2 regions of the Massilia sp. H6 genome follow, and region 2 is predicted to be linked to the other one. Evidence: riboswitches for the same ligand, from Rfam matches in the RefSeq annotation. Region 2 holds a riboswitch; the other holds the start of a gene.
What was found. A riboswitch is a leader RNA that binds a small molecule or an ion and turns the genes downstream of it on or off. The one in region 2 is predicted to bind cobalamin.
Positions count from the first base shown of each region.

Region 1 (16,158 bases), 1.7 Mb from region 2:
AATGGCGTAACGATGGCCACACTGTCTCCTCCCGAGACTCAGCGAAGTTGAAATGTTTGTGATGATGCAATCTACCCGCGGCTAGACGGAAAGACCCCATGAACCTTTACTGTAGCTTTGCATTGGACTTTGAACCAATCTGTGTAGGATAGGTGGGAGGCTTTGAAGCGGACACGCCAGTGTTCGTGGAGCCATCCTTGAAATACCACCCTGGTTTGTTTGAGGTTCTAACCTTGGTCCGTTATCCGGATCGGGGACAGTGCATGGTAGGCAGTTTGACTGGGGCGGTCTCCTCCTAAAGCGTAACGGAGGAGTTCGAAGGTACGCTAATTACGGTCGGACATCGTGATGATAGTGCAATGGCATAAGCGTGCTTAACTGCGAGACCGACAAGTCGAGCAGGTACGAAAGTAGGACATAGTGATCCGGTGGTTCTGTATGGAAGGGCCATCGCTCAACGGATAAAAGGTACTCTGGGGATAACAGGCTGATTCCTCCCAAGAGTTCATATCGACGGGGGAGTTTGGCACCTCGATGTCGGCTCATCACATCCTGGGGCTGTAGCCGGTCCCAAGGGTATGGCTGTTCGCCATTTAAAGTGGTACGTGAGCTGGGTTTAAAACGTCGTGAGACAGTTTGGTCCCTATCTGCCGTGGGCGTTGGAAATTTGAAGGGGGCTGCTCCTAGTACGAGAGGACCGGAGTGGACGAACCTCTGGTGTACCGGTTGTCACGCCAGTGGCATTGCCGGGTAGCTAAGTTCGGAAGAGATAACCGCTGAAAGCATCTAAGCGGGAAACTTGCCTTGAGATGAGATTTCCCGGAGCCTTGAGCTCCTTGAAGGGTCGTTCGAGACCAGGACGTTGATAGGCTGGGTGTGGAAGTGCAGTAATGCATTAAGCTAACCAGTACTAATTGCCCGTACGGCTTGTCCCTATAACCTTGGTAGGTATATAGATAAGTCGAGAATACAGCGCACGTTTGTTGATACTCGCTACCCAATACAACAATTACTTCTTCCAGATTCAGAGATTTTTGCCACTTGGCAAAAACCTCGTACAAGTCAAAGCCTGATGACCATAGCAAGTCGGTCCCACCCCTTCCCATCCCGAACAGGACCGTGAAACGACTTTGCGCCGATGATAGTGCTGCAACCAGTGTGAAAGTAGGTTATCGTCAGGCTAGTTATAAGCAAAACCCCACAGAGTGATCTCTGTGGGGTTTTTTGCGTTTGGGCGCGCCGGCCCCATCGGCGGCTCGCCCTGCACACCCCTTACCGTGCCTTACTGCCCTTGAGTGCGGCGCTTGTTGCGTCTTCGGCGAGGGTTTTTGCAAGCCAAGTTCGGGCATTCACCGCGTAGTTGCGGCATGCCTCCGGATCGATGAAGGCCGCATTGCCGAGTTCCGGTTGCCGGGCCTTTCTTTTCCACAAACCGCTCAGCTCCGGGTGCGCGGCCACCAGTACATCGCATTGCAGCGACGCGATTCTGGCGATGGATGTCTCGACGGCGGCTTGCGCATCGGGGTAACCTGGGTTGTCGCTAAAGCGCACGTCATCGCCGGACAAGGCATACAAGCTGTCTGCATACACCATATTGACCACCCTTCCGTTTTCCATTGATTGCCAGGTCCAGCTGGTTCCTCCTTTGGTATGTCCGGGCGTGAAGTGCGCGGTGAGCGCGATCGGCCCGAGCCTGACCACCTCGCCGTCATGAACAACACCAACCTTCTTCACCGGCGTCATCGGCAGCAGATGGCGCAATTGCGGGTCGGTGTGGTCCGGCTGACCGCTCGAGATCAGGGCCAGCGAAGCGGGACTGGCCAATACCGTGGCACCGCTCAGCTTCTGCAGTTCGCCAATGCCGCCCGCGTGATCGTGGTGGGCATGCGAATTGAGGATGTAGCGGATGTCTTCGACCTTGAATCCCAATTTGCGGATATGTTGCGCGATCCGCGCTGGCGACTTCGGCGCGCCGACATCGATCAGCACATGGCCGGCCTCTGAAGTGACCAGCAACGCACTGATGCCGCCGGTGCCGACATAATAGGTATTGCCGTAAACGGCAAATGGCTCTTGTGGGGCGTACCAGTCCGCTGCCTGAGCGCTCGCCAGGCAGGCAGCCAAGGCGATCGCGGACAAGCTCGCATACTTCTTTTTCATTTCAAGACCCTCATAACGTTGCGAAAATCGTTGGCAGCGCGCTCCGCACCCGGGTCGGCACGCCGCGCCGGGTGCTCGTCCATGTCGATCACGGGCACTACCCGCAGGCGCTCGGCCGGCGGCAACAGCATCGCGGCAAACACCGCCGTCACCGCCAGCTGCGCCACTAGCCAGAACGAGCGCTGTAGCGAGAGCCCCGGCAGGCATCGGCGGCAGAGCGTGGCAATGCCCCAGACCGCGCATCCGGCCAGCAACGATCCCGCCGCCGCCAACAGTAGCCGCGCGAGTAGAAGGTCAAGCACGCTCACTGCGACTGGTCCGCGTCGTCCGGCCAGTACTGCAGCAACTGTTCGAGCTGGGCGAGCTTCTGCGCGTCAACCAGCTTGCTGCCGCTGAACATCATGACCGGAAGCGGCGCATCCATCTCTATCACGCGCCTCCCGAAATCGTGGGCAAAGGCAGCCAGGGTATCGACCTTTTCCAATACCGCGTCATAGACCTGCACGCCGTGGTGCACCTGTTGGCTGACCATGCCTTTCTCCAGCATGCGTTCGAGCGTTTACGGGTCGACGAATACGACCAGCCAAGTTTGCCTTCGATGCGCCGTTTGTCGCTCCTGTCCCTGCAACGCGCTCATTCCCGCGTCTCGAGCGGAATGAAAATGCGGCGCCCGCCGTGTTCAAGCATGTCGATCGGGTGGCCCAGGTAGTCGCCCAGCACCGCCGCCTGCATTGTCTGCGCTACCGGGCCCGCCTGCCATCCCCCATCACCCTTCAGGAGCAGCGCATGGGTTGAAATGCGGTAGGCCAGGTTTAGGTCGTGGCCGACCATGACCACGGTTTTGCCGTGGTCGCGGCAAAGGCGGCCCAGCAGCCCCATGACGCTCACCTGATGCGCCAGGTCGAGCGCGTTGGCCGGTTCGTCGAGCAGCAGCAAGGGCGTTTCCTGGGCCAGCAGCGCGGCGATGGCGACCCGCTGCCGCTCGCCGCCAGACAGGGTGCGCACGTCGCGACCGGCAAGGTCATCGACTTCCATCGATGCCAGCGCGCGCATGGCCGCATGGTGGTCGTCGCTGCCTTCCCAATAGCGGTTGCCATGATAGGGATGACGCGCCGATAGTACGGTTTCGATCACGCTGTAGGCAAAGGCATCATGACGCGATTGCGCGAGGAAGGCGCGCTCACGCGCCAGTGCTTCCGGCTTCCACAAGTCGAGCGGACGTCCGTGCACCAGCACCGCGCCGGCCCCTGGCGGGTGCAGACCGGCGAGGGTACGTAACAGTGTGCTCTTGCCGGCCCCATTGCGGCCGATGATGCTCCAGCATTCGCCGGGGCGGGCAGCCCAGTCGAGCCGGTGCACGAGGGTGCGGCCGCCGATGTGCAGGTCGAGGTGCTCGGTCTGGATCATCTTATCTCCGCAGGCGGTGCAGCTGATAAAGGAACACCGGTGCACCGATGATTGCCGTGATCGCGCCCACCGGCAGCTGCTGCGGCGCGATGACGGTGCGCGCGAGCGTATCGCACAGCACCAGGAAACTACCGCCCGCCAGTACCGCAGCGGGAACCAGCACGCGGTGATCGGGGCCGAAGGCGAAGCGGCAGGCATGTGGCACGATCAGCCCGACAAAGCCGATCGAGCCGGCACTGGTCACCGCGCTGGCGGTGAGCACACCCGATACCAGAAACAAACCCTTGCGCAGCCTGCCGACCCGGATGCCGAGGGTCGCGGCGCTTTCCGCATGCAGTGCGACGATGTTCATGGCGCGCGCGCAGCGCAGGGCATACAGCAGTGCCGCGCCGAGCACCAGCCACGACGCCAGCCGCACCGGCGCGCCAGACAGGTCACCGATCATCCAGAAGACCATGCCGCGCAAGCGGCCCTCCGGTGCGATTGACAGCATCAGCGTCACCAGGGCCATGCAGGCGGAGGACAGGATCACCCCAGTGAGCAGCAGCATCGAGCTGCCGCCTTCGGCTGCCAGGCCGCTGCGCAGGTCGCGCCGAGCCAGCAGGTAGAGCAGCATCGACACCGCTACTGCGCCGCCGAGCGCGGATAAATCGACCACGACCGCCGCTGCCATGAGCAGTAGTGCGAGCAGGGCGCCGACTGAAGCGCCAGCCGAGACGCCGAGTACGTAAGGATCGGCCAGCGGATTGCGCAGCAACGCCTGCATCATCACGCCGGCCAGCGCGAGCGCACCTCCGGTGACGAACGCCGTCAGGGCACGCCCGACGCGCAGTTCGAGCAGCGAGGCGGCGAGCGTGCCGGCTTCCCCGCGCATCATCAGGCGCAATGCATCAAGCAGCTCGGCGGGGGGAATCGCGACGGAGCCCGTCATGCCGGAGACTACCAGGCTCGCAAGCGCGCACAGCATCAGTGCGCCGATGACCAGCGTGGCCTGTTGGCTAAGCGAACGGACGGGGTGACGCATGCATTTCCTTGTCGGGGTACGCGCAAAGCAGCATCCACGCGCAATGACAACCGGCCGACGTCCCCGTAGGCCAGATTGAACCGAAGTGCATTGGGGATGCACTCCTACCTTTTGGCCGGTATCCGGGCTGGCAAGTCTGGCCATCGAACCTTCCCATGCTGAAGCACAGTGGTGTTGAAGAATGGCTTGCCGCATGCATAGTAAAACTGCGTGTGGCACTTGCTTACCGTTGCGGGGGCAGCACACCTTGGCCTACTACTGGCTTTGTGTTTCCCGTTTAACTGCGCCCGTGAATACGGACGCGTGCACCAAAACGCCGCCATTATAAGGCTTTGCCGCCGCTAGCCGATCGCAAGAGAGACGGACGGGATAAATCCAGGAAGCGAAGCCTGATGTTGTCGGCTCTGTGTACGGTACGACATTTTCCTTCTAGGGCAGGATAAAAAATATGACAAACGTTCGCACACAGGCATTGTCAGTAGCTCAAACCTTTGCTATAGTTCTGCTCCTCCGACGCACACGCAGCTTCACGGCAGCGATAGCGAAGGAAACGAAGGGGTTGACGAGAAACGCGAAACACTGCATACTCTCTCTTCTCTGCTGCTGACGAACACAACGCTTCGTCAAGTGCAGCAAGGCAGTACCGAATACAGCTCTTTAAAAATTTACAGTCGATAAGTGTGGGCGTTTGATGAAGGTGCCAGGAACTTCGGTTCTTGATTACTTAAATTATCAAATGTTCACAAAAAAGAAATAGCGTTGTCTCAGCAATGAGATGACGGTCAGTATTTTGAGTGAGCGACCCGTCTGCAAGGACGGAGACAGAAATGTCTATTAAACAGAGATTAAACTGAAGAGTTTGATCCTGGCTCAGATTGAACGCTGGCGGCATGCTTTACACATGCAAGTCGAACGGCAGCGCGGGGCAACCTGGCGGCGAGTGGCGAACGGGTGAGTAATATATCGGAACGTACCCAAGAGTGGGGGATAACGTAGCGAAAGTTACGCTAATACCGCATACGATCTAAGGATGAAAGCAGGGGACCTTCGGGCCTTGTGCTCCTGGAGCGGCCGATATCTGATTAGCTAGTTGGTAGGGTAAAGGCCTACCAAGGCTACGATCAGTAGCTGGTCTGAGAGGACGACCAGCCACACTGGAACTGAGACACGGTCCAGACTCCTACGGGAGGCAGCAGTGGGGAATTTTGGACAATGGGCGCAAGCCTGATCCAGCAATGCCGCGTGAGTGAAGAAGGCCTTCGGGTTGTAAAGCTCTTTTGTCAGGGAAGAAACGGCTGAGGATAATACCCTTGGCTAATGACGGTACCTGAAGAATAAGCACCGGCTAACTACGTGCCAGCAGCCGCGGTAATACGTAGGGTGCAAGCGTTAATCGGAATTACTGGGCGTAAAGCGTGCGCAGGCGGTTTTGTAAGTCTGTCGTGAAAGCCCCGGGCTCAACCTGGGAATTGCGATGGAGACTGCAAGGCTTGAATCTGGCAGAGGGGGGTAGAATTCCACGTGTAGCAGTGAAATGCGTAGAGATGTGGAGGAACACCGATGGCGAAGGCAGCCCCCTGGGTCAAGATTGACGCTCATGCACGAAAGCGTGGGGAGCAAACAGGATTAGATACCCTGGTAGTCCACGCCCTAAACGATGTCTACTAGTTGTCGGGTTTTAATTAACTTGGTAACGCAGCTAACGCGTGAAGTAGACCGCCTGGGGAGTACGGTCGCAAGATTAAAACTCAAAGGAATTGACGGGGACCCGCACAAGCGGTGGATGATGTGGATTAATTCGATGCAACGCGAAAAACCTTACCTACCCTTGACATGGTCGGAAGCCCGAAGAGATTTGGGTGTGCTCGAAAGAGAGCCGATACACAGGTGCTGCATGGCTGTCGTCAGCTCGTGTCGTGAGATGTTGGGTTAAGTCCCGCAACGAGCGCAACCCTTGTCATTAGTTGCTACATTTAGTTGAGCACTCTAATGAGACTGCCGGTGACAAACCGGAGGAAGGTGGGGATGACGTCAAGTCCTCATGGCCCTTATGGGTAGGGCTTCACACGTCATACAATGGTACATACAGAGGGCCGCCAACCCGCGAGGGGGAGCTAATCCCAGAAAGTGTATCGTAGTCCGGATTGTAGTCTGCAACTCGACTACATGAAGTTGGAATCGCTAGTAATCGCGGATCAGCATGTCGCGGTGAATACGTTCCCGGGTCTTGTACACACCGCCCGTCACACCATGGGAGCGGGTTTTACCAGAAGTAGGTAGCTTAACCGCAAGGAGGGCGCTTACCACGGTAGGATTCGTGACTGGGGTGAAGTCGTAACAAGGTAGCCGTATCGGAAGGTGCGGCTGGATCACCTCCTTTCTAGAGTAGCACCGGGTTAGAGCCCATTCATTGAGCGTCCACTCTTATCGACTGTAATAATTAGAAGAAACAGTAGCAGTGTTCCAAGTCGGGGCTGTAGCTCAGCTGGTTAGAGCACCGTGTTGATAACGCGGGGGTCGTTGGTTCGAGTCCAACCAGCCCTACCATCGCGGTTCAGAAGAATCCTGGGGGATTAGCTCAGCTGGGAGAGCACCTGCTTTGCAAGCAGGGGGTCGTCGGTTCGATCCCGTCATCCTCCACCAATCACTGCCTACATGATTCGAAAGTACAAACGTAAGTCGACCAGTTCCTGGTTGAGACTTAGGTTTGATCTTTTAGCGATCAAAGCTGTTTCGTTCTTTAACAATCTGGAAGAAGTAAAAGTTTTTTAAGCGTGTGCGACAGCACACGCTTAGGGTAGCAATACAGTATCAACAAACATGCAACAAGCTGTACTCTTGATTTTCTATAACGATCCCTGTGTCAGCAGGGGCCAACGTTATAGGGACAAGCGAATAAGTGCACATGGTGGATGCCTTGGCGATTACAGGCGATGAAGGACGTAGTAGCTTGCGATAAGCTGCGGGGAGCGAGCAAACACGCATTGATCCGCAGATTTCCGAATGGGGAAACCCGGCCTTTATGGTCATTGCATACTGAATACATAGGTATGCAAAGCGAACGCGGCGAACTGAAACATCTAAGTAGCTGCAGGAAAAGAAATCAACCGAGATTCCCAAAGTAGTGGCGAGCGAAATGGGATGAGCCTGTACGTGATAGTCGATTGGATAGTGGAACAACCTGGAAATGTTGGCCATAGAGGGTGATAGCCCCTTACACGAAATTCAAACGGTGATACTAAGCGTACGACAAGTAGGGCGGGACACGAGAAATCCTGTCTGAACATGGGGGGACCATCCTCCAAGGCTAAATACTCGTAATCGACCGATAGTGAACCAGTACCGTGAGGGAAAGGCGAAAAGAACCCCGGGAGGGGAGTGAAATAGATCCTGAAACCGTGTGCATACAAACAGTAGGAGCGGACTTGTTCCGTGACTGCGTACCTTTTGTATAATGGGTCAGCGACTTACATTCAGTGGCGAGGTTAACCGAATAGGGGAGCCGTAGAGAAATCGAGTCCGAACAGGGCGACAGTCGCTGGGTGTAGACCCGAAACCAAGTGATCTACCCATGGCCAGGATGAAGGTGCGGTAACACGCCCTGGAGGTCCGAACCCACTAATGTTGAAAAATTAGGGGATGAGCTGTGGGTAGGGGTGAAAGGCTAAACAAACTTGGAAATAGCTGGTTCTCTCCGAAAACTATTTAGGTAGTGCCTCAAGTATCACCATCGGGGGTAGAGCACTGTTATGGCTAGGGGCTCATTGCGAGTTACCAAACCATTGCAAACTCCGAATACCGATGAGTGCGAGCTTGGGAGACAGACGTCGGGTGCTAACGTCCGGCGTCAAGAGGGAAACAACCCAGACCGCCAGCTAAGGTCCCAAAGATTGGCTAAGTGGAAAACGAAGTGGGAAGGCTAAAACAGTCAGGATGTTGGCTTAGAAGCAGCCATCATTTAAAGAAAGCGTAATAGCTCACTGATCGAGTCGTCCTGCGCGGAAGATGTAACGGGGCTAAGCCAGTCACCGAAGCTGCGGATATCCTTTATTGGATATGGTAGGAGAGCGTTCTGTAAGCCTGCGAAGGTGAGGTGTGAACCTTGCTGGAGGTATCAGAAGTGCGAATGCTGACATGAGTAGCGATAATGGGGGTGAAAAGCCTCCACGCCGTAAGCCCAAGGTTTCCTGTTCAACGTTCATCGGAGCAGGGTGAGTCGGCCCCTAAGGCGAGGCAGAGATGCGTAGCTGATGGGAAGCAGGTTAATATTCCTGCACCGTCGTATGATGCGATGGGGGGACGGATCGCGGAAGGTTGTCTAGCTGTTGGAATAGCTAGTTTTTGACTCATAGAAGGCGCTTAGGCAAATCCGGGCGCGGAATTCAAGGGGTCGAGACGAGGAACTTAGGTTCTGAAGCAATCGGAAGTGGTTCCAAGAAAAGCCTCTAAGCTTCAGTCATACGAGACCGTACCGCAAACCGACACAGGTGGGCGAGATGAGTATTCTAAGGCGCTTGAGAGAACTCGGGAGAAGGAACTCGGCAAATTGGTACCGTAACTTCGGGAAAAGGTACGCCCTTGTAGTTTGACCACTTTACTGTGGAAGGATGAACGGGTTGCAATAAACTGGTGGCTGCGACTGTTTAATAAAAACACAGCACTCTGCAAACACGAAAGTGGACGTATAGGGTGTGACGCCTGCCCGGTGCTGGAAGATTAAATGATGGGGTGCAAGCTCTTGATTGAAGTCCCAGTAAACGGCGGCCGTAACTATAACGGTCCTAAGGTAGCGAAATTCCTTGTCGGGTAAGTTCCGACCTGCACGAATGGCGTAACGATGGCCACACTGTCTCCTCCCGAGACTCAGCGAAGTTGAAATGTTTGTGATGATGCAATCTACCCGCGGCTAGACGGAAAGACCCCATGAACCTTTACTGTAGCTTTGCATTGGACTTTGAACCAATCTGTGTAGGATAGGTGGGAGGCTTTGAAGCGGACACGCCAGTGTTCGTGGAGCCATCCTTGAAATACCACCCTGGTTTGTTTGAGGTTCTAACCTTGGTCCGTTATCCGGATCGGGGACAGTGCATGGTAGGCAGTTTGACTGGGGCGGTCTCCTCCTAAAGCGTAACGGAGGAGTTCGAAGGTACGCTAATTACGGTCGGACATCGTGATGATAGTGCAATGGCATAAGCGTGCTTAACTGCGAGACCGACAAGTCGAGCAGGTACGAAAGTAGGACATAGTGATCCGGTGGTTCTGTATGGAAGGGCCATCGCTCAACGGATAAAAGGTACTCTGGGGATAACAGGCTGATTCCTCCCAAGAGTTCATATCGACGGGGGAGTTTGGCACCTCGATGTCGGCTCATCACATCCTGGGGCTGTAGCCGGTCCCAAGGGTATGGCTGTTCGCCATTTAAAGTGGTACGTGAGCTGGGTTTAAAACGTCGTGAGACAGTTTGGTCCCTATCTGCCGTGGGCGTTGGAAATTTGAAGGGGGCTGCTCCTAGTACGAGAGGACCGGAGTGGACGAACCTCTGGTGTACCGGTTGTCACGCCAGTGGCATTGCCGGGTAGCTAAGTTCGGAAGAGATAACCGCTGAAAGCATCTAAGCGGGAAACTTGCCTTGAGATGAGATTTCCCGGAGCCTTGAGCTCCTTGAAGGGTCGTTCGAGACCAGGACGTTGATAGGCTGGGTGTGGAAGTGCAGTAATGCATTAAGCTAACCAGTACTAATTGCCCGTACGGCTTGTCCCTATAACCTTGGTAGGTATATAGATAAGTCGAGAATACAGCGCACGTTTGTTGATACTCGCTACCCAATACAACAATTACTTCTTCCAGATTCAGAGATTTTTGCCACTTGGCAAAAACCTCGTACAAGTCAAAGCCTGATGACCATAGCAAGTCGGTCCCACCCCTTCCCATCCCGAACAGGACCGTGAAACGACTTTGCGCCGATGATAGTGCTGCAACCAGTGTGAAAGTAGGTTATCGTCAGGCTAGTTATAAGCAAAACCCCACAGAGTGATCTCTGTGGGGTTTTTTGCGTTTTGGATCCGGCAACTTGTGACAGGGGCGGCTTCCCGCTTGCTCGACCCGATCGAAGAGCTGCGCTATGAGTGAGGCGGCAGCAGATCTCTGTAAGCGGACCGGTCCCCGGCCTGGCTCGTTGAAATCACGGACAGGCTTCCGTCTGTTTCAAGGAACACCGCGTCGATACTGTCCAGCGATCCAAATCCTTGTTGACGTACTGCAACCATGACCTCGTCCGAGGTCACCCGCACGCGCTGCAGTGCCGCGTGGCGCAGTTGGCCATCGAGCACCAGCAAGGTGGGTGAGGTTTTGACGAGATTGCTTACCAAAGAAGATCTTACAGAACACCAGGTAATGACCAACTGCAGTACCACCAGCAAGGCCAGCGCTGTCAGGCCCATGGCCAGGCTGACATTCTTGTTGACCAGGATGGTTGATAAGGTTGAGCCAAATGCCACCGTCACGACCAGGTCGAATGCGTTCATCTTGGACAAGGTGCGGTTGCCGCTTATTCTCAGTAGCACCACCAGCCCCGCATAAGCGAGAACGCCGACAACGATGACTCGGTAGATATTTTCCCAGCTGTCAAAAAACATTCGCATTCCTTCAAGTCTGACTGATTGGTTGGCGTGCGGCTGCCTTTGCGCCCCAGCCTGGAAACATCACCCCTGTCCCGTCGCGATTGATTGTGACATATCGGCCATAAGCGGCGCGCATGCCCTGGGCCGGGCTGGTTCTCGCCTGCCGTGATCTTGGCTTCACACGTCGAGACCCGTGCGCCGATGATGCTGTCGGCTTAGGCCAGCGTGTTCACTCAACAGCGCGATCGTGCCGGGATCGGTCAAGCGGGCCTGGTGTTGCATCCCGCAGCGGCACCAGCGGCTTAGAAGCGGTACGCCGCCTTGGCCACGATCCAGTTTGCGCCCGCGTTCGGACTCTTGATGCTGGCGTTCGAATAGTGCTGGAACTTCAGGCCGAGATCCCATCTGGCGGTGGTGTAGCCCACCCCGACATGGTCGCCAAACTGGAAGGCGGTTGATAATTCCTTGTCGTTGTTCTTGTAGAGCGTCGAGAGCAAATTCACTCCAATGCCCAGCTCGCCGTACAGGCCCAGCTTGCTGTCGCTTTGGTAGCGCAGTACCGGCGTGAAGCCGATCACGGCGATATTCTTGTTCTGGCCGGGTACATTGCGGTAGGCGTCCAGGCGCCACAGGGCAAGGCTGGTGTCCCAATAGCCCGACAGGTGGCGGCCGCCGCCGGCGAACCAGCGCTGCTGCCAATCGTTTTGCACCGCCACGCGCAGCATGCGTTGCTGCGGATTGCTGCCGACTTCGAACGATGCCGAGTCGACCATGCCATCGGCGCTGTAGGCGGCCGGGGAAAACATCACTGCGGCAAACGTGGCGGCAATACCGGCGAATGTCTTCAAAGTATGCATGGGTTGCTCTTTTGGCTAATCGAAAATGTTGTATGGAATACTATTGTACTGGTGTGGACAATGCCGCGCTGTTCGCCACCGCACGCGCTGGCGAAGGTATGATAGGCCTCCCGTAACAAGCTACTTTTACTGTCCATCGCGCATGACCGAACCGACCATTGCACCGCTGTACCCGCTCGCCGCCCCGACCCAGCAGCCGATGGCGCCTGCTACGCTGCCGCACGACCCGATCGCCGACCATATTGCCCAGCATCTGGGCCGCATCGATACGGTGTTCCACGATACCGTCGCCGACCCGGTCCAGGTCGATATCCACGTCGTGCCGGCCACGACCCAGACGCCTTTTCTACGGCTGGTGACGTCGGGCATGAGCAGCCGCCCCATGGCGACGCCAGACGGCGCGCCGCCCTACGGCGAGCTGATGATGGCGCTGCCGGCCGACTGGAAGCTCGATGCGCAGTCGATCCAGGACGAACGCTGGTACTGGCCGCTGGCCCTGCTGCGTCACCTGGCGCACTATCCGCACCAGCATGCGACCTGGCTCGGCCTCGGCCACACGGTGCCGAATGGCCATCCGGCCAAGCCCTATGCCAAGGGGGCCGGCTTTACCGGCGCCATCTTGCTGCCGCCGGCCTCGGCGCCGGAGGCATTCGCTTCGCTGGCGCAGGACGGCAAGGATGTTTATTTCCATTGCGTCGTGCCGCTCTATGACGCCGAGCTGAACCTGGTCAAGCGCAAGGGCTTTCCGGAGCTGCTCGATGCCTTCAATGACAAGGGCGTCACCGACCTGGTGGTTCCGGGCCGCAAGAACACCGTCAAGAAATTTCTCGGACTGTTCTGATGACCACCATCGCCTTCCTCGGCATTGGCCTGATGGGAAGGCCGATGGCCAGCCGCCTCGCGCAGGCGGGCTTTTCCGTACGTGCCTGGAACCGGACGTTGGCGAAAGCCGAAGCCGTACGCGCAGCCGGCGCGCTGCCTGTGGCCGGGCTGCTTGATGCGGTGCGGGGTGTGCAAGTGGTCATCTCGATGCTCGAAGCCGGGGAGGTGGTCGGCGAGGTGATCGCTGCGGCCTTGCCAGCACTGGCGCCCGAAACGCAATGGATCGACATGAGTTCAACCAGGCAAGACGAAGCTCTGGCCTTTCACGCCACCTTGTCCGCGCATGGCTGCCGCTTCATCGATGCGCCGGTCTCGGGCGGTGTGGGCGGCGCGCAAGCCGGGACGCTGGCGATCATGGTGGGCGGCGAAGCGGCACAATTTGACCAGATGGCAAAATTGTTGGCCGTCATGGGAACGCCGCACTACCTGGGGCGTGTCGGCAGCGGGCAGGTGGCCAAGTTGTGCAATCAATTGATCGTTGGCGCGACGCTGAACGTGGTGGCAGAGGCCTTGTTGCTGGCCCAGGCCGCCGGCGCGGATCCGGCCGCGGTGCGAGCGGCGATCAGCGGCGGCTTTGCCGGCAGCCGCATCCTCGACGTGCATGGCCAACGCATGCTCGACCGGGATTTCTTGCCGGGCGGCCAGGTGAAAAGCCAGCTGAAAGATTTGCGCAACGTGCTGGCGGCGGCCGAGAACGTCGGCTTGCACCTGCCGGTGGCGGAGTTGGTCACGCAGCGCTATGCGTCGATCGAAACGCAGCTTCCAACGGCCGACCATTCGGCGGCGCTGCTGGCGCTGGAGATGCTCAATCCGGGTATCCGCCTGGGAGAGGGCGCAGACCAACTGCCCCGCGCGCTACCATGACACCGACTCCCGGCTTGCCTCATGCCTCCGGCAAACTCATCTCCACTAGCTTGACCCAATAACTTGCGCCGATCGGCAGCAGCTTGTCATTGAAATCGTAGCTCGTGTTGTGCAACTGGCACGGACCCAGTCCATGCCCGCTGGCGCGGTGCGCACCTTCGCCGTTGCCAAGGAAGACATAGCAACCCGGTTTTTCTTCCAGCATGAAAGCGAAGTCTTCCGCGCCCATGGTTGGTTCGACAGCGGTATCGACCCGTTCCGCACCCACCACCGCGCGCATCGCATCGATCGCAAACGCGGTCTGCTGCGCATGATTGACCAGCGGCGGATAATTGCGCTTGAAATTAAATTCGACCGAAGCCGCGAAGGACCCCGCAATACCGGTAGCGATCTCTTCCATGCGGCGCTGGATCAGGTCGAGCACGCCAGTGGAGAAGGTGCGTACCGTACCCACCAGCTCGGCTTCGTCGGGGATCACGTTGGTGGCGCTGCCGGCATGAATCTGCGTGATCGACAGCACCGCCGCATCGAGCGGATTCTTCTCGCGCGAGACGATGGTCTGCCAGGCCTGGGCGATCTGCACCGCAATCATGACCGGATCGATGCCGCGGTGTGGTTGCGCCGCATGGCAGCCCTTGCCGCGCACCAGCACGCGGAACTCGTTACTGGACGCCATCATTGGTCCTTCGACCACGGCGAAATGTCCCTCCGGGACGCCTGGCCAGTTGTGCATGCCATACACCGCATCCATCGGGAACTGCGTAAACAGGCCGTCTTCCATCATGCGCCGGGCGCCGCCGCCACCTTCTTCGGCCGGCTGAAAAATCAGATAGACGGTGCCGTCGAAGTGGCGGTGGCGCGCCAGGTGATGCGCAGCGCCGAGCAGCATGGCGGTGTGGCCGTCGTGGCCGCACGCATGCATCTTGCCCGGATGGCGCGAGGCATGCGCGAACGCATTGGTCTCTTGCATCGGCAGCGCATCCATGTCGGCGCGCAAGCCGATCGCACGCGGCGACGAACCGTTCTTGATGATGCCGACAACACCGGTCACGCCCAGGCCACGCACGATCGGGATGCCCCATTCGGTCAGGCGCGCCGCGACCACGTCGGCAGTGCGCTGCTCTTCGTAGCACAGTTCGGGATGCGCATGCAGGTCGCGCCGGATCTCTTGAAGTTCTGCCTGAAAAGCGAGGATAGGTTCCATAAGCTTCATGTGTGTCTCCGTTTTTTGTCATGCTTGCAATGCATACTTAGAACTATTGTAGCCTGCCTCAAACAGTCCTTCAAAGAGCGGGCACGAAGCAGCCGGTATTCGTATAAAGTATTGGTTTCACGAAGCATTTTCCGCCCCATGTCTGTCACCCAAGTCCGCGCCACCTGCCCCCACGATTGCCCCGATACCTGCGCCATCCTCGTCACTGTCGACAAGGGCGTGGCCACCGAAGTGAAGGGCGATCCGGAGCATCCGACGACGCAGGGCGTGCTGTGCACCAAGGTGGCGCGCTATGTCGAGCGCACCTATCACCCGGAGCGCGTGCTGTATCCGATGCGCCGCGTCGGCCGCAAGGGCGAGGGCAAGTTCGAGCGCATCAGCTGGAATGAAGCAATCGATGAGATCGCCACACGTCTTGGCGATATCGCAGCGCGCGATCCCGAAGCCATTCTCCCGTATAGCTATTGCGGCACGATGGGGCTGGTGCAGGGTGAGTCGATGTCTTTGCGTTTCTTCAATCAACTCGGCGCTTCGCTGCTCGATCGTACCATCTGTGCCACAGCCGGCGCGACCGGCTACAAGTACACCATCGGCGCGTCGATCGGCACCGATATCGAGCACTTTCAAGATGCCAGGGTTATCTTGATCTGGGGCGGCAATCCGATTGCCTCGAACCTGCATTTCTGGATGCGCGTGCAGGAAGCCAAGCGGCGCGGCGCCACGCTGGTTGCGATCGACCCTTACCGCTCGCTCACGGCAGAAAAATGCCACCAGCACATTGCCCTTCTGCCTGGCACGGACGCCGCGCTGGCGCTGGGCATGATGCACGTGCTCATCCAAGAAGATATGGTCGACCACGACTACATCGCCCGCTACACGCTTGGCTACGACCAACTCAAGGCGCGGGCGCTGGCCTGGACGCCGGAACGCACCGCCGAGACCTGCGGCATCAGTGCCGCTGAAGTAATCGGCCTGGCACGCCTGTACGGCCAGGCCGCGCAGCGCGGCGAGGCCGCCGCGATCCGCATGAACTACGGTTTGCAGCGCGTGCGCGGCGGCGGCATGGCGGTGCGCAATATCGCCTGCCTGCCGGCGCTGACCGGCGCCTGGCGCCATCCGGCCGGCGGTGTG
Region 1 covers NZ_CP103371.1:4,195,109-4,211,266, reverse strand. The annotation lists rRNA gene NRS07_RS18895 (23S ribosomal RNA) at 1-935, shown strand, start outside; rRNA gene rrf (5S ribosomal RNA) at 1,069-1,181, shown strand; gene bla (subclass B3 metallo-beta-lactamase) at 1,273-2,160, opposite strand; gene NRS07_RS18880 (hypothetical protein) at 2,157-2,462, opposite strand; gene NRS07_RS18875 (hypothetical protein) at 2,465-2,692, opposite strand; gene NRS07_RS18870 (ABC transporter ATP-binding protein) at 2,794-3,567, opposite strand; gene NRS07_RS18865 (iron ABC transporter permease) at 3,569-4,591, opposite strand; cobalamin riboswitch at 4,687-4,919, opposite strand; rRNA gene NRS07_RS18860 (16S ribosomal RNA) at 5,439-6,971, shown strand; tRNA gene NRS07_RS18855 (tRNA-Ile) at 7,062-7,138, shown strand; tRNA gene NRS07_RS18850 (tRNA-Ala) at 7,159-7,234, shown strand; rRNA gene NRS07_RS18845 (23S ribosomal RNA) at 7,477-10,351, shown strand; rRNA gene rrf (5S ribosomal RNA) at 10,485-10,597, shown strand; gene NRS07_RS18835 (DUF421 domain-containing protein) at 10,711-11,226, opposite strand; gene NRS07_RS18830 (acyloxyacyl hydrolase) at 11,514-12,068, opposite strand; gene NRS07_RS18825 (suppressor of fused domain protein) at 12,211-12,909, shown strand; gene NRS07_RS18820 (NAD(P)-dependent oxidoreductase) at 12,909-13,814, shown strand; gene NRS07_RS18815 (M20 aminoacylase family protein) at 13,834-15,027, opposite strand; gene NRS07_RS18810 (molybdopterin-dependent oxidoreductase) at 15,166-16,158, shown strand, end outside.
Region 1: it holds a riboswitch for cobalamin, as region 2 does, so the genes downstream of both, NRS07_RS18865 (iron ABC transporter permease) here and NRS07_RS07165 (TonB-dependent receptor) in region 2, are expected to answer to the same signal.

Region 2 (16,158 bases):
CGCCGTGGTCAACAGTGCCTACTAGGCACACGCCAGCCAGGTCGCGCGGCTGGCGGCGCCGCATCTTGCCCGTCGGGCTAGGTGCTGCGGCGCTGGCCGCGCTGGGCTTCTGGCTCGCGGCCGGCGCGCAGACGAGCGTGCCGGCCGCGGCGTCGGCGCCCCCGCCAAGCGGCCCCGGGTTCTTCGGCCAGGTGGGCGGCGCCGACGGCCTGCCGGTGCCGGACGAGCGTGCCGAGCGCCGCCGCCAGCTGGTCGAGCATGTCCAGCTCACCGACCATACCTATTGCAGCTACCGCGAAGGCAGCAAGTACCCGATGGAGTCGCGTCCGGTCGCGCATCACCCCGACCAGGTGTATCCGAACCAGCCGATCACCGAGATCAATCCGATGCGCGTGGAGGGCGGCGGCAGTGCCGGTGCGGTGCTGCTGCAGACCTCGCAGTCGCAGGTCTACCTGGCTGCCGGCGAAGCCGTCGCGTTCTCGCTGCGCGCGGTCAATGCGCAGGGCGAGACCGTGCCGCTGGTGGTCACGCGTGCGGTGGCCCAGGGCATGACCTACGGCGCCAGCCGTCCGACCTCGCGGGTGGCGCTGGCCGTTGCCGACGACGGCGCCGGCGCCGATCCGGTCGCCGGCGATGGCGCATTTGGCGCCGTGCTGGCGCCCGCGCAGACCGCCCTGGCGGGCTTTCACGGCACCATTCGCACCGAGGTAGGCTATACGGCGGCAGGCCGCAAGGGCTTCGTGCTGTTCGATGTCGTCTACACGCCGATCCTGCCGGCCAGCTGGAGCGGACAGGTACGCGAGGCGGTCGAGAACGGATCGCTGCATTTCTACCTGCGCGCCGAGGTGCGCCAGCCGGGACGCTATGTTGTCAGCGGGCGGGTGGACGATGCGCGCGGCCGGCCGTTTGCCGTGGCGAGCTTCAACGACGTGCTCGAAACCGGGTCGCGCGAGATCAAGCTGAGCGTGTTCGGCAAGCTCATGACCGACGAAGCGCCGGCGCTGCCGCTGGTGCTGCGCGATGTCGACGGCTACCTGCTGCGCGAGAACGTCGATCCCGACCGCCTGTTGATGCCGCGCCTGGAAGGCCGGGTCCATGCCAGCCGCACCAGGACCATGAACGGGATCTCGGACGCCCAATGGCAAAGCGAGGAAAGGACCCGCTACCTGACCGAGTATGCCCGGGACCGCCATGCCGCGCGTGAACGCCTGGCGGCCTTCGAGCCGGGCCGGCCGCTGCCGCCGAGCGCCTGCGGCCCGGCGCCCGAACTGGGGCGGCCTTGACGGCGCCTAGCCCGGCAGCAGCGGGAGACGCTCGGCCAGGCAGGCGGCGCCGATGACGGCGCACAGCATGCCGAATGCGCACCAGCGCGCCAGGGTGCGCCGTGGCGCAAGGCCGGCGATGCGGGCTAGGGGGACGAAGCGGACGAAGCGGACGTTCCGAACGATGTGGCCGGGCTTGGCGAACTTGTTATCAACATGCATGGGCTTCTCCGGATGGCAGGCAACAGCAGGACCACGAGTGTGGCCCGTGCAAGGTCAAATGCGTTGCTATGCATCAACAGACCAGCTGGAACCGCTGGTCTGTTGCTTCGCTGCCGCGGCAGCAGCGTAAAATAGCGCCCTGATTGAAGATTGAGAGAGCACAGCATGTCGATACAATGGTTCCCGGGGCATATGAATGCGGCCAAGAAAGAAGCCGCCGAGCAGATGGAGAACATCGATCTGGTGATCGAAGTACTCGACGCCCGCCTGCCGGAGGCGAGCTGCAACCCGCTGGTGGACCAGCTGCGCAATTTCCGCCAGCGTCCCTGCCTGAAAATCCTGAACAAGACCGACCTGGCCGACCCGGTCGCCACTGCCGCCTGGAAGGCCTTCTACGAGGCGCGCAAGGGGGTCACGGCTTACCCGATGACGACCAAGAAGCCACTTGACGTGGCGCGCATTCCCGACCTGGCCCTGTCGCTGGCGCCGCACCGCGGCGTGCCGACCAAGCCGCTGCGCATCATGATCATGGGGATCCCGAACGTGGGCAAGTCCACCCTGATGAACGCGCTGCTCAAGAAGCGCGTAGCGAAGGTGGGCGACGAGCCGGCCGTGACCAAGGTGCAGCAGAAGCTCTACCTTGGCAAGCACACCGTGCTGGTCGACACCCCCGGCATGCTGTGGCCGAAGATCGCCATGGCCAGCGACGGCCTGATGCTGGCCGCCAGCCATGCGATCGGCACCAACGCGCTGATCGAAGAAGAAGTGGCAGAATTCCTGGGCAATCTGCTGCTGGAGCGCTATCCGCAACTGCTGACGGCGCGCTACGGCATGAAGACCGATGGCCTGGACGGCATCTCGCTGATCGAGCACGTGGCCGCGCGCCGGGGCTTCCGGGTGCGCGGCGGCGAATTCGATTACGAAAAAGGCGCGCACACGCTGCTGCAGGACTACCGCACCGGCGCGCTGGGCCGCATCAGCCTCGAGACCCCGGCAAGCCGCGCCGCCGCGCTGGCGCAGCATGCCGCCGAAGTCGCGGAAAAAACCCGCCTCGCCGAAGAGAAGGCGGCCGCCAAGGCCGAAGAGGCAGCGCGCGGCAAGCGCGGTTCGTAATTTGCGCGTAGGGCGCCAGCCAGCCCGCAAGCGCTGGGCATTGTCAGGTTATAATCACGGCGTTTTGGTGCCCGCGCCCGCGATCAGCGAGCGCAGTTAAACGGGAAACACGAGGCGACAGCGCTGCGCGCTGCCGCCAGGATGTGCTGCCCCCGCAACGGTCAACAAGCGTCGTCCTGCAGCGTCATGCCCAGGACGACAGGCCGCCTCGAATACCACTGTGCAGCAACGCATAGGAAGGTGAGGCGGTCGGACTTGCAAGCCCGGATACCGGCCAGGACAGGTGGAAGCGCCATGGGCTCGCATGCCCGTTGCGTCTTCCGTTGACTCTGGTGTGCGGGGACGCAGGCCAGTGCTTTTACCGAGAACCATCACATGAAATCTGCTGCCGTACCACGCAGCGCACCGGCCTTTACGCCGCGCGCGCTGGCTTGCGCCTTGTCGTATTGCTTTATCGTTGCCCCAGCTGCATCCCAAAACCAGCCGCACCAGGGCGCTGAACTGCCGGCGGTCGTCATCACCGGCGCGCGTTTCCCGGCGCCAGCGGCCGAGTCGCCGATCGGCGCCACCGTCATCAGCGCCGAGCAGATCCGCCGCGCCGGCGTGCTCGACGTCAACAGCGCGATCCGCAAGATCGGCGGCGTCTACGGCCGCCAGAGCCTGGACGGCTCGCCCGACTTCGGCCTGGACTTGCGCGGCTTCGGCGCCAACAGCGGCCAGAACCTGGTGATCCTGGTCGACGGCGTGCGCATGAACGAAAACGAGCTCTCCGGCGCTATCCTGGCCTCGATTCCGGTCGATACCGTCGAGCGCATCGAGATCACGCGCGGCGGCAGCAGCGTGCTCTATGGCGAAGGCGCCACCGGCGGCGTCATCAACGTGATCACCAAACGCGGCGCAGGCGCAGGTGCAGGTGCAGGCCAGGCCAGCGGCTACCACGGCTCGCTGAGCCTGGAAAGAGGCCGTTTCGACCAGCACGACGCGCGCGCCAGGGTGGCCTACGGCCAGGGGCCGCTCTCGTTTGACCTGGCCGCGGCCCACCAGGGCACCGACAACTACCGCGCCAATAATGCGTTTCGCCAGAAGAGCATCAGTGGCGGCTTCCAGTGGGCGGCCGAAGGCACCCGGCTCGGCATGCGGCTCGACAGCGCGCGTCAGGACATGCGACTGCCCGGTTCGCTCACCGAGCAGCAGTTCATCGACAACCCGCGCCAGAGCCTGACCCCGAACGATCATGGTTCTACCGACATCGATCGCGTCACGGCGTTTGCCGAGCATCGGATCGGCAGCCTGGAGCTGGCCGCCGAGCTGGCTCATCGCGAGCGCGAGGTGCGCGCGGCGTATGGCTTGCTGTTCGAATCGGCTTACCGCTCGCGCCAGACCCAGTTCTCGCCGCGCCTGCGCCATAGCGCGCGCGTAGATGGCCTGCACAACGAATTCGTCGCCGGCGTCGACCTGGTGCGCTGGCAACGCGATACCAGCTTCGGCTCGAGCGCGAGCCAGGACTCGAAAGCGCTCTACCTGCGCGACGAGCTGCGCTTTGCGCAGCTGAGCAATGCGCGCCTGGCAGTGGGCGCGCGCCACGAGCGCTTCGAGAAAGACGAAGCCAACGCCATGCTCGGCGTACCCGCCGGCGCGCAGTCGCAGAACGGCTGGAGCCTGGAAGGCAGCATCGATGTCGCGCCCAGCCTGACCCTGCACGCCAAGGCCGGCCGCAGCTACCGCATTCCCAACGCCGACGAAAACGGCTATCGCTCGAGTGGCGCGCTGCTCGATGTGCAGACGTCGCGCGACCTCGAGCTGGGCGTGCGCGCCGGCAGCGACGCGCGCAGCGTCACGGCGCGAGTATTTCGCCACCGCCTGCACAACGAGATCTTCTTCGACCCGACCCTGTCCGGCGGCTGGGGCGCCAACACCAACCTCGACCCGACCCGCCGCCAGGGCGTCGAGCTCGAAGGCCAGCTGAGCCTGGGCCAGGCCTGGCGCTTGAGCGGGCAGTGGCAGCACGTCGAGGCGCAATTTACCGCTGGCCCGAATGCCGGGCGCGAGATGGTGCTGGTGCCGAAGAACGTGGTGAGCACCCGGCTGGCATGGACGCCGGCTGCCCCCCATAGTGCCGAGCTCGGCGCGCAGTGGGTCGGCAGCCAGCGCTATGGCAACGACTTCACCAACACCTGCGGCGCCCGCATCCCGTCCTATGCCACCGTGGACGCGCGCTACGCCTACCGCGTGGGTGCCTGGGAAGCGGCCGTCAGCGGCCTGAACCTGGGTGACCGCCAGTACTACAGCAATGCTTTCGGCTGCCGCTCGGGCATCTACCCGAGCGATGGCCGCCAGCTCAAGCTGTCGCTGCGCTACCAGTTCTGATGGGCACGCCGACACGCTGGCTGCGGGCCTGCCTGGTGGCGCTGCTGGCAGCCGGTGCGCCGGCCGGCGCCATGGCGGCGCTCAGCGTGGTGGACGACGCCGGCCGCCGCGTCACGCTGCCGGCACCGGCGCGGCGCATCATTTCGATGGCGCCGCACGCCACCGAACTGCTGTTCGCGGCCGGCGGCGGCGCGCGCGTGGTCGGCGCCATGAACTACAGCGACTACCCGGAAGCGGCCAGGGCGATCCCGCTGGTGGGCAGCAACAGCCAGATCGACATGGAGCGCGTGCTCAGCCTCAAGCCCGATCTGATCGTGGTCTGGCATACCGGAAACACGGCGCGCCAGATCGCCCAGCTCGAAACGCTAGGGGTGCCGATCTTTCATAGCGAGCCGCGCAAGCTGGCGCAGGTAGCCAGCAATATCGAACGGCTCGGGCAGTTACTTGGCACCACTGCGAGCGCGCAGGCCGCTGCTGGCGCCCTGCGCAAGAAGCTGGCCGGACTCGAGGCGCACTACGGCCAGCGTTCGCCCGTGACGGTGTTCTACCAGATCTGGGACCAGCCGCTGTTTACCCTCAACGACGCCCAGATCGCCAGCGACGCGATCCGCATTTGCGGGGGGCGCAACGTGTTCGGGGCGCTTGCCACCGTGGCGCCGCAAGTCGGCATCGAGGCGGTATTGGCAGCCGACCCGGAAGCGATCCTGGCCGGCCAGCGCCACGACCCGGCCAATCCCGGGCTCAAGGTGTGGGCGCCGTACCCGGGCATGACGGCGCGCAAGCGCGGCAACCTGCTCACCGTCGATAGCGAACTGCTGACGCGGCCCGGGCCCAGGACGGTGGAGGGGGCCGCGGCCTTGTGCGAGTTGCTCGAAGGGGTCAGGCAGCGCAGGCCATAGTAAGGCCAACAACCGGGGCGCGCCTGTGCGCGAACCCGGTTTTGCTCGCCCGCGGCCAATGCAACACAAGACGTTACAACGGTAAGCAAATGCAAAAATGCCCCTCCCGCTGCAGGGAAAACGCAAAAAGATGGTAATCTCGCGGCGTTTGCTCAATCACTTGTGGAAGGAAATCTATGCGTTCCCTGCGTTTTGCCCTCATCGCCGCCACCATGGTCGCCAGCACTGCCTTTGCCTCGCCGGCAGATCCGAAAAACGGCGTGGACTACCAGACCCTGAGCGCGCCACAGCCGGTCCAGGCCAAGGGCAAGAAGGTCGAAGTCATCGAGTTCTTCGCTTACCACTGCCCGGCTTGCAACATGGTCGAGCCCATGCTCAACGGCTGGGTCAAGAAGCAGGGCGATAACATCGTCTTGCGCCGTATCCACTTGCCATTCCAGGGCCCCAACGATCCGGAAGCGCACCTGTTCCTGACGCTCGAAGCGATGGGCAAGCTCGAAGAGTTCCACCCGAAGGTGTTCCGTGCGATTCACATCGAGCGCAAGCGCCTGATGACCGATGACGCGATCATCGACTGGGCCGTTAAGAGTGGTCTGGACAAAGCCAAGTTCATGGAAGCCTGGAATTCGTTTGGCGTGACCACCAAGCTGCGCCGTCTGGGCCAGCAGCAGGCCGCCTACAAGGTCAGCGGTACCCCGACCATCGTCATCGACGGCAAGTACGTGGTGTCGCCGGGCCAGGTTGCCGAAGCCAACAAGATCCAGGGCGTGGAAGCGACGATGCAGGCGACCGCCCAGGTGATGGACGCACTCGTGGCCAGGGCAGCCAAGACCAAATGAGCAACGACGTCGAACGCGAAGTCCTCAGGATGTACCATGGGTCCCGGCCCAACGAGGACGACCTGTTTGAGACCAGCCAGGTGAACCACCTGGCGTGGTCGCTGGCCGCTTTCTTTGCGGGACTGGCGATCTGGCTCGCCATCGCCCTGGTGAACGCCGAGAACCAGCGCTACGCCCTGATGACCAACAAATGCCCCGATCCGCTGTTCAAGGGCGGCATCGACAAGGCCTGCCTGGTGACCGTGCGCGCGCGCGACCACTGGTGGGAACACCTGTGGTACGGCATCACCCACGTGCGCACCGTCCCCGAGACCAGCCAGCGCTAGCGCTAGGGCTGGCACGATTCTGTCGCTCAGCGTTTCAGGGGAAGGGTAATGACCATGCGCGCGCCGCCCAGTGGCGACGCGTGCGCGCTGACAGTGCCGCCGTGCAGCGCGATCGCCTTGCGCGCGATCGACAGGCCAAGACCGAAGCCGCCAGTGCTGCGGTCGCGGCTGCGGTCGAGCCGGTAGAACGGTTCGAACACCCGCTCTCGCTCGTCGGCGGGTATGCCCGGACCATCGTCGTCCACCATGATCTCGAGCGCCGTCGCGCTGCGCCTGGCCCTGAGCTCGACGCAGCTGGCGGCATACTTCTGCGCGTTGCGCAGCAGGTTGCAGACCGCACGCGAGAGCAGGCGGCGGTCCATCTCGAGCTGGCCCAGGTCTTCGGCCAGTAGGCAGTGCAGCCGATGGGACGCAGGCGGCAGCATGCCGGTGCAGTCGTGCAGCATCTGCGCCACTGGGGCCGGCGCGGCCTGCAGGGTGCGCGCGCTGTCGAGTTTGCTCATGTCGAGCAGTTCGTTGACCAGGGAATCGAGCTCGCGCAGGTCGCCTTCCATGGCGCCGATACGCCGGCTCAGCTCCGGATCGCGCGTGCGCGCATCGAGCAGTTCCAGCGCAAATTCGAGCCGTGCGATCGGGGTGCGCAGCTCGTGCGAGACCGAATGCAACAGACTTTTCTGCGCTTCGAGCAAAACTTCGATGCGGTCGGCCATGTGGTCGATGCGCTCGGCCAGCGGATAGACGGCTGCGGACGGTTTCATGCGCGCCCGTGCGCCGAGCTTGCCGCTGCCGAATTCGTCGGCCACGCGCGACAGCGCCTGCAGCCCCTGCCAATGCGAGCGCGACCATAGTGCGATCGGAACCAGCAGCGCGATCGCGACGATGATGTAACGTAGCGCCTCACGCTTGAGCGCCTGCCCGATGTCCACTGGCAGGTTACGCGCGCGCAGCACTTCTTCCTGGCTGCCGATATAGCGCTCGCCCAGCAGGTCCACCCGGCGAAACAGCGTGCGGCCGGCCGGATCGAGCACGATCTCGCCGCGTTCGAGCGCGCTGCGGCGGCTGCCGCCCATGCTAGAGCTCGCCTCGGCCAGGCTGACCAGGTCGTAGCGCACGTCGGACACCACCCGCACATTGTTCAGGCGCGTGAGCCATTGGTCGGCCGGCGCCTTGTCGATGTATTGTTCGAGCAAGAAGATCTGCGCCGCGGCCTGGCGCCGTGCGATGTCTTCGAGCGGGTCGCCGAACAGGCGGCTGAATGCGAAATAGATCACGAAGGTGGCCGCCGTGATCGACAGCATCACCAGTACGAAGAAGCGAAAGAAAATCCGGTTCACCTACCCACCCTGCACCACTTGCGGTTACCAGATACTGCGTAATACATAGTTTCTCCTTCCGCGCATTGTATAGCAGCAAGCTACCTGGCGATACTTACAAATTGATGACAATTGGCCGACAGTCGGAGGGAGAATCGGCGGCGCCCGGTCTTTATGATAGGCAGCATCAGGTATCAGGATGTATCTGGTTTTCCGTTTGCCCGCCTGATATGCAAGTGTCGGCGGGTTTTTTTCATTTCCAGGCAATGAAGCGCGACAAGAATTGGCTCGACGCATTTAGCATCGTGCGCTCGATTGCGGCACCATCGCGCCGGCGCCAGCGCCAGGCGCTGGCCTTTCCAAGGGGATTGGACGTCTGATGCAACAATTCGTGAGAATTTGTCTTGCTCGACGTAAAATATGAGCACGCGAACTCCCGGTTGTCACGACATGAACAAGCTATGCGCCCTGGCCCTGGCCCTGGCCGTCTCGAGCAGCGCTGCCTGCGCGCAGACGCCGGCCACCAACCCGATGCCTGACGGCAGCCGCGACATGTACGCGGGGCTGGGCCTGGCGTCGGCGCCCCGCTACGATGGGGCGGCCAGCAACAAGACGGGCGCGCTGCCGGTGCTGCAGGTCCAGTGGAGCAATGGCGCCTTTATTTCCGGCATGGGGGCCGGCATCCATTGGTCGGACAACCCGGCCATCGAATACGGCCCGCTGGCCGCGCTCCATCCAGGCCGTTCGCCGTCCGGCACGGGCGCGAGCATTGGCGGGGCGCAGGACAGCCTGGCAAGCCAGGTGAGCGCCCGGGCCAGCCTGGCCAATCCCAACCGCCTGCACGGCATGGACGAGATCAAGCCGCGTCTCGAGGCGGGGGGCTTTCTCAACTATTATCTGGCGCCGGCCTGGCGCCTGACCGGCAGCATCCTGGCCGGGGCCGGCAACGACAGCGACGGTATGCGTGCCCAGTTGGGCATCCAGCGCCTGGCGCTGCAGGTCGCGCCGCATCATACGGTCGCGTTGTCGGCCGGCGCCAGCTTGGTCAATAGCGCCTACAACCGGGCCTATTTCGGCGTTGGCGCGCAAGAGTCTTTCGCCAGCGGCCACCCCGACTACCGTCCCCGCGGCGGCCTGAAAGACGTCTACCTGGGCGCGCGCTGGAACTGGGCACTGTCGCCCGCCTGGATCGTGACTTCTACCGTGCAGGCGACCCAGCTGCTGGGCGACGCACGCCGCAGCCCGCTCGTCGGGCAGCCTGTTGGCGCGACGCTAACGGCCGCGCTGGCTTACCGGTTCTGAGCATGCGCCTGACCCACGCCACCGCCTGCGTTTGTCTGCTGTCCACGGCCGGCCTGGCCGCGGCGCAGGTGCAACCGTACGCGCCGGAGTGGGCCAGCTACCGCGATGCCTACCGCGCCATGGTGGTGTTCGAAAAATACGGCGGCGCCAAGAATCTGCTGCAGAACCACCTGCAGCTGGTGCCGCGCGCCAAGGGCGTGCTGGCCGATGGCATCCAGCTGGCGCTAACCGGCAAGACCGTGCGTACCAGCCTGACGCTCGATGCGCTGGGGCGCACCGTGCTGCCGCTGGTGAAGGCGGCCTATGACGAGAACGCCGTGCTGGCGCCGAACCGCAGGCTGGGCGGCTTTACCCTACGCGCGCGGGTATCGATCGCTACGCAGCCGGACAATACCTATGAAACGGCAGACCTGCGCAGCGCCTGCGAGCAGGCGCTGGCCTATGCGCGCCATGTCGATGCGAGCGCGCGTTCGCAGCGTTGCGAGGGGGTGCGCATGGTGTTCGCCAAGCACAGTGGCGACATTTCGGTCAGGCTGCGCGGCGCAGACGGCGAACAGCCCTTGCAACTGGTGGCCGGCCCGGCTTTTGCGGGCGACGCCGTTGCCGATCTGCCGGGCGCCACCTACCGTTTCAGCGGCGAGAGCGCCCAGCTCGTGACATATGGCGCGCCGCTGGCGATCGTGCCCCTGTTCGAATAGGGGGGGGGCTCAAGCGGCGCCGCAGATCGCAGGCAGCACAGGCTAGTTCCACGCCGACGGCGAGAACAGATACCCTTCGCCCCATACTGTCTTGATCTTTTCTGAATCGGCATCGTCGAACTTGCGGCGCAGTTTCGAGATGCAGTTGTCGATGCTGCGGTCCAGTCCATCGAATTCGATCCCGCGCATCTTCTTGAGCAGTTCGTCGCGCGAGAGCACGCGGCCGGCCGCCTCGGCCAGCACCAGCAGCAGCTTGTATTCGGTATTGGAGAGCACGCAGACCTCGTCGCGCCAGAGCACGCTGCGGTCGGTCGTGACGATGCGCAGCGCGCCGAACTGCAGCACGCTCGCGTCCGCGCTCCTGGCCTGGGTGCGCCGCATCAGCGCGCGCAGGCGTGCCAGCAGCACCCGCGGCTGCACCGGCTTGTTGACGAAATCGTCGGCACCCTGTTCCAGGCCGGATACCTCGTCGTAGGAATCCTCGCGCGCGGTCAGGATCAGGATCGGCACTTCCGAGACCTCGCGAATCTGGCGGCACACCACCATGCCGTCCAGGCCCGGCAGCATCAGGTCGAGCACCACCACGTCTGGCGCCAGCGCCTTGAAGCGCTCCAGCGCGGTATCGCCGCGCGTGACCAGGTCGACTGCGAATTCGTAGCCGGACAGGTATTCCATGACGAGCTCGGCCAGCCGCGCGTCGTCTTCCACCAGCATCACTCGGTACATGCGTATGTTCTCCTTGGCCCAGGATTGTATAAGACCGTGTGGCTAAAAACACAGTCCCTACAAAGCGCAGACATTTGCATACAACTTGCTGACACCAGCCGGCAGGCTAGCGCGCGGCCGCAAGATGGGTGCTGATCGCGATACCGACTTCGGTGGTGCTGGCCGCGCCGCCCATGTCTGGTGTGCGCGGGCCGCTCACCAGGCAGTGCTCCACCGCCGCCATCACGGCGTCGTGCGCGTCGGTATGGCCGAGAAATTCCAGCATCATCGCCCCCGACCAGATCATTGCGATCGGGTTGGCAATGTTCTTGCCATAGATGTCGGGCGCCGAGCCGTGCACCGGTTCGAACAGCGATGGAAAGTTACGCTCGGGATTGAGGTTGGCCGACGGCGCGATCCCGATCGTGCCAGCACAGGCCGGGCCCAGGTCGGACAAGATATCGCCGAACAGGTTCGAGGCCACCACTACGTCGAAGCGCTCGGGCGAGAGTACGAAACGCGCCGCCAGGATATCGACGTGGTATTTGTCCCAGTGCACCTCGGGGTAGGCCGTGCCGACAGCGGCCACGCGCTCGTCCCAGTAGGGCATCGAGATCGCGATGCCGTTCGATTTGGTGGCCGCCGTCAGGTGCTTCTTGGGGCGGCGCTGGGCCAGCTCGAATGCATATTTCAAGATGCGGTCGGTGCCGTGGCGGGTGAAGATCGCTTCTTGCAGCACCAGTTCACGCTCGGTGCCTTCGAACATGCGTCCGCCCACCGCCGAGTATTCGCCCTCGGTGTTCTCGCGCACCACATAGAAGTCGATGTCGCCCGGTTTTTTCCCGGCGAGCGGGCAGGGCACGCCCGGCATCAGGCGCACCGGGCGCAGGTTGACGTATTGGTCGAACTCGCGCCGGAATTTCAGCAGCGAGCCCCACAGCGAGATGTGGTCGGGTACGGTGTCGGGCCAGCCGACGGCGCCGAAAAAGATGGCTTCGCAATCGGCCAGTTGCGCCTTCCAGTCGTCCGGCATCATTGTGCCGTGGCGGGCGTAATAGTCGCAGCTGGCCCATTCGAATCGGCGCCATTCGAACTCGATGCCGAAGCGTTCGGCTACCGCCTCGAGCGCGCGCAGGCCTTCGGGCATGACTTCCTTGCCGATGCCGTCGCCGGCGATCACCGCAATCTTGTGCTTTTTCATACATGGCTCCTGGTGCTGTGGATGGGGTCGGAATCAGCATAACAAGAATACGACGCGTTTATAATCGCTTGCAATGTAATCGGATAAGACACGAATCGTGAATAATCAAATCGAACAGGGCGACTTGCGGGTGTTTGTATGCGTGGTGCGCCAGGGCAGCTTCAGCGCTGCGGCCGAAACGCTCGGCATGTCTGCGGCATTCGTGAGCAAGCGCATCGGCATTCTCGAGCGCCAGCTGGCGGTGCGGCTGTTCGAGCGCAGCACCCGGCGCATCTTGATTACTGACGCGGGCGAGCAGGCTTATGGGCGCGCGCAACTGATTCTCGAGCAGCTCGACGACATGCTCGAAGTGCTTGGCGAGCGGCAGCGCGAGCCGGCCGGCCGCCTGCGCATCTGCAGCAGCTTCGGCTTCGGGCGCAAGGTGGTGGCGCCGGTGATCGCCCAGCTTGCGGCCGCCTATCCGCGCCTGCAGATCCGCTTCGAGGTGTTCGACCGGCTGGTCGATACGCTGGCCGAGGGCTTCGACCTGGACGTGCGCATCGGCGACGCCATCGCGCCGCAACTGGTGGCGCGCAAGCTCATGGCCAACCACCGCATCTTGTGCGCCGCGCCCGGCTATATCGCCCGGCATGGCATGCCCAGGACGCTGGCCGAGCTTGCCGGCCACCAGTGCCTGACGATCAAGGAGCGCGACCATCCACTGGGCAGCTGGCGCCTGACGGGCAAGCACGGCGAAGAAACCGTGCGCGTTTCCGGCGCGCTTTCGACCAACCATGGCGAGATCGCCTTGCGCTGGGCGGTAGAGGGGGCCGGCATCGTGTTGCGCTCGCAATGGGACGCGCGCGCCTATCTGGCCGACGGGACCCTGGTGCCGGTGCTGCCCGAGTACACCCAGCCGGCCAGCGTATGGGCCGTGTATCCGCAGCGCCTGGCCGGGTCGGGCAGGGTGCGGGTCTGCGTGGAATACCTGCGCCGGCACTTGGAGCAGGCTTGAGCAGGCTTGACCAGGCGGGCCGGCCGGATCGGCTCAGGCAGCTGGCCGGAACGGGGGCGCCTGGTAGTCCTCATGGCGCAAGCGCAATAGTTCCAGGTCGGCGGGAAAGTCCAGTGCCCGTTCGGAACGCGCCATCGCCTGCTCGGCATGGCGGCGCGCCGCCAGCGCCAGCTGCGAGTTGCCGCACCGGCCCAGTTCGCCGAGCACGCGCTGTACCCGCATCGCCACCTCGATCAGGCCGGCGCCATCGCGGGCCAGCGCGGGAAAGACATCTTCGAGCATCTCGTCGAGCGACAACTCCGGCGCCTCGATCCGGTCGTACTCCAGCTCGACCGGGTCGGCAGGCCCGACCCAGTTCGAGAACAAGCGGTGCACCGAGCCCAGTACCGCGATGGCGGTGCCGGGATCGTTGATGCCGGGAGACAGGGCGCGGCACCCGATCTCGGACAGCGCCACCAGTCCGAAACGCGGATCGTCGTCGAAGCGGCGCACCGGCCCGATAATAAAGGCCTTGCTCAGCAGCGCGGCCTCGACCGGTCCGCTGTCGATCGAATCCTGCAGCACATAGCCCAGCGGGCGCGAAGGAACGATCATCGCCCCCGGCAACACCGCCAGCGTGATCCTTACCTTGCTGTTCGTGGCGATTTCCTGCAAGGCCGACATGTCGATCCGCTGCAGGTAGCCGACGTTGCCGCTATTGTTGCTGTCGTCGCTATGGAAGGCCAGCCCGCAGGAGGGGCCGCTGGCGGCCAGTCCACCGAGGAAGGGTTGCTTCTTGCGCCGGGTCATCGCCTGCGCCGTCGCCTGTTCGACCTTGGCGATCACGGCGCTGAGCCGCCCGAGCCGGGCGATGCTGTCGACCCAGCGCACGAATACCAGGATCACGATCATGAGCGTGAGCAAGGTCAGTACGAACAGCGTGAAGCGGCCGGCCTTGCCGAAATAGTCGTTGGTGGTCGCGCTCAGGGCGATGATGGCAAAAATGAAGGCGCCGACAAAGACCGACAGGGCGTTTTGCGAGACATCGTCGGCCACGATCAGCGGAAAAGCGCGCGCGGTCGCCGACTGGCCGGTCGAGGCATAGGCGGAAACCATCGACGCCACGGCGAAGGTCGCGATTCCGAGCATGCTGGCGGCAATGATCTTGAGCAGGTCGATCACCGAACTCTGGGCGATTTCGGGCACTTTCCAGTCGATCGAAATATTGTCGGCGAAATGCGCCAGACCGACACCGGCCATCGACAGCAGGCAGGCGATCACGGGCTTGACCCACAAGCGTTCGCTGTAGCGGTTCACGAGAAACTGAAGTCGATCCGGTAGTTGCATGTTGGCTGACGCTTTCGTTGGAGACCCGTGGCGCCGGCGGGCGCGCACATGGATGTCATTGACAAGTATGCACCAGGATAGCAATACCGGGCGGACCGGTCGGTTCCATGGAGAACACCCGCGCCAGCGCACAGTGCAGGGGGGCTGGCACGGAGCGGGAGGGTGGAAAATTATTTACACAATGACATGTACATTTGCGCCGAATGTATTTTCTTGTTACAATTACTTGTCTCCGTGTCACCAGCAAGCTTTTCCCTCGCGGAGAAGCAGCCTGTTGATGCATCCATTCCTGCCGATTGCCCTTGCCCGAACAGGCATCGCATGCGCCCCGTGTCGCAGGCGCCAGCTAGCTGGCGCCGCAGATCGGGCGCACCAGTTGAAAGAATATCAATGATCAACGCAACTCCACCACAGTGGGCAGCGCGCCCCCACCCAAACAATTTTATACTCGCAACCGATCTCGATGGCACACTGCTGGCCGGCAGTCCCGATGCCCGGCGCCGGGTCTGTACGCTGTTTTCGGCTGCCGATGCCGAACCCGGCGCCTGTCTCGTCTTTGTCACCGGCCGCGGGCTCGAATCGGTCCTGCCGCTGCTGAGCGATCCCACCGTCCCGACGCCCGACTACATCATTGCCGATGTCGGCGCGACCATCGTGCACGGCGATTTGCGTCCGGTAGAAGACTTGCAGCAGGATATTGCGCGGCGTTGGCCTGGGTCGCAGGCCGTGATCAAGGCACTGGCCGGCTTCCCGGGTTTGATCCGGCAAAGCGTTCCGCAGGAGCGCCGCTGTTCTTTCCTGTGCAGTGAAGACGATGTGACCCAGGCCCTGCGCGCGGCGGTCGAGGCGCTCGACTGCGATCTGCTGCTCTCGGCCGGCTGCTATCTCGATGTCTTGCCGCGCGGCGTAGGCAAGGGGGCGGCCGTGCTGCGCCTGGCCGAGGCCATCGGCTTGGATCCGGCGACGATCGTTGTCGCCGGCGACACGCTCAACGACTTGTCGATGTTCGAGACCGGCCTGCGCGGCGTTGTCGTCGGGCGCGCCGAACCGGCGCTGGTCGAGGCGGTGCGCAAGTATCCGCTGACCCATATTGCCCAGGGCGAAGGCTGCGACGGCATCCTGGAAGGACTGGTGCGCCATGGCGCGATTCCCCATGGCCCGGCGGAGCCGCTGCCGGCCAGCGAACGCGGCCCAGCCGGACTCGTCATGGTCTACCACCGCCAGCCGTACGACGAAGTGATCGAGGACGGCGTCGCGGTGCAGCGGCCGCCGCGCAGCCCCAACGGCATCATTCCTACGCTGCTGCGCTTCTTTGCGGGAGAGCAGGCGGGCTCCTGGGTGGCATGGTCGCAGCAGGCCAGCCGCAACCCGGAAGGCTTCGTCACGCACGTGGCGGTCGATCCGGTGCAATATCCGCAGCTGCGGGTGGCGCGTATTGCCTTGACCGAAGAAGATGTCGACCTGTTCTACAAGCAGTTTTCAAAAGAAGCGTTCTGGCCGATCATTTTCTCCTTCCCCGACAAGGCCGAGTTCAAGCAGGCGCACTGGCAGCGCTTCCTGGAAGTAAACCGGCTGTTCGCCGAGCAGGCCG
Region 2 covers NZ_CP103371.1:1,600,467-1,616,624, forward strand. The annotation lists gene NRS07_RS07145 (hypothetical protein) at 1-25, shown strand, start outside; gene NRS07_RS07150 (hypothetical protein) at 15-1,283, shown strand; gene NRS07_RS07155 (hypothetical protein) at 1,290-1,484, opposite strand; gene ylqF (ribosome biogenesis GTPase YlqF) at 1,677-2,597, shown strand; cobalamin riboswitch at 2,646-2,891, shown strand; gene NRS07_RS07165 (TonB-dependent receptor) at 2,973-4,964, shown strand; gene NRS07_RS07170 (cobalamin-binding protein) at 4,964-5,863, shown strand; gene NRS07_RS07175 (thiol:disulfide interchange protein DsbA/DsbL) at 6,040-6,702, shown strand; gene NRS07_RS07180 (hypothetical protein) at 6,699-7,028, shown strand; gene NRS07_RS07185 (ATP-binding protein) at 7,055-8,362, opposite strand; gene NRS07_RS07190 (MipA/OmpV family protein) at 8,792-9,643, shown strand; gene NRS07_RS07195 (hypothetical protein) at 9,646-10,341, shown strand; gene NRS07_RS07200 (response regulator transcription factor) at 10,384-11,067, opposite strand; gene NRS07_RS07205 (tartrate dehydrogenase) at 11,174-12,247, opposite strand; gene NRS07_RS07210 (LysR substrate-binding domain-containing protein) at 12,345-13,241, shown strand; gene NRS07_RS07215 (DUF2254 domain-containing protein) at 13,275-14,537, opposite strand; gene ggpS (glucosylglycerol-phosphate synthase) at 14,958-16,158, shown strand, end outside.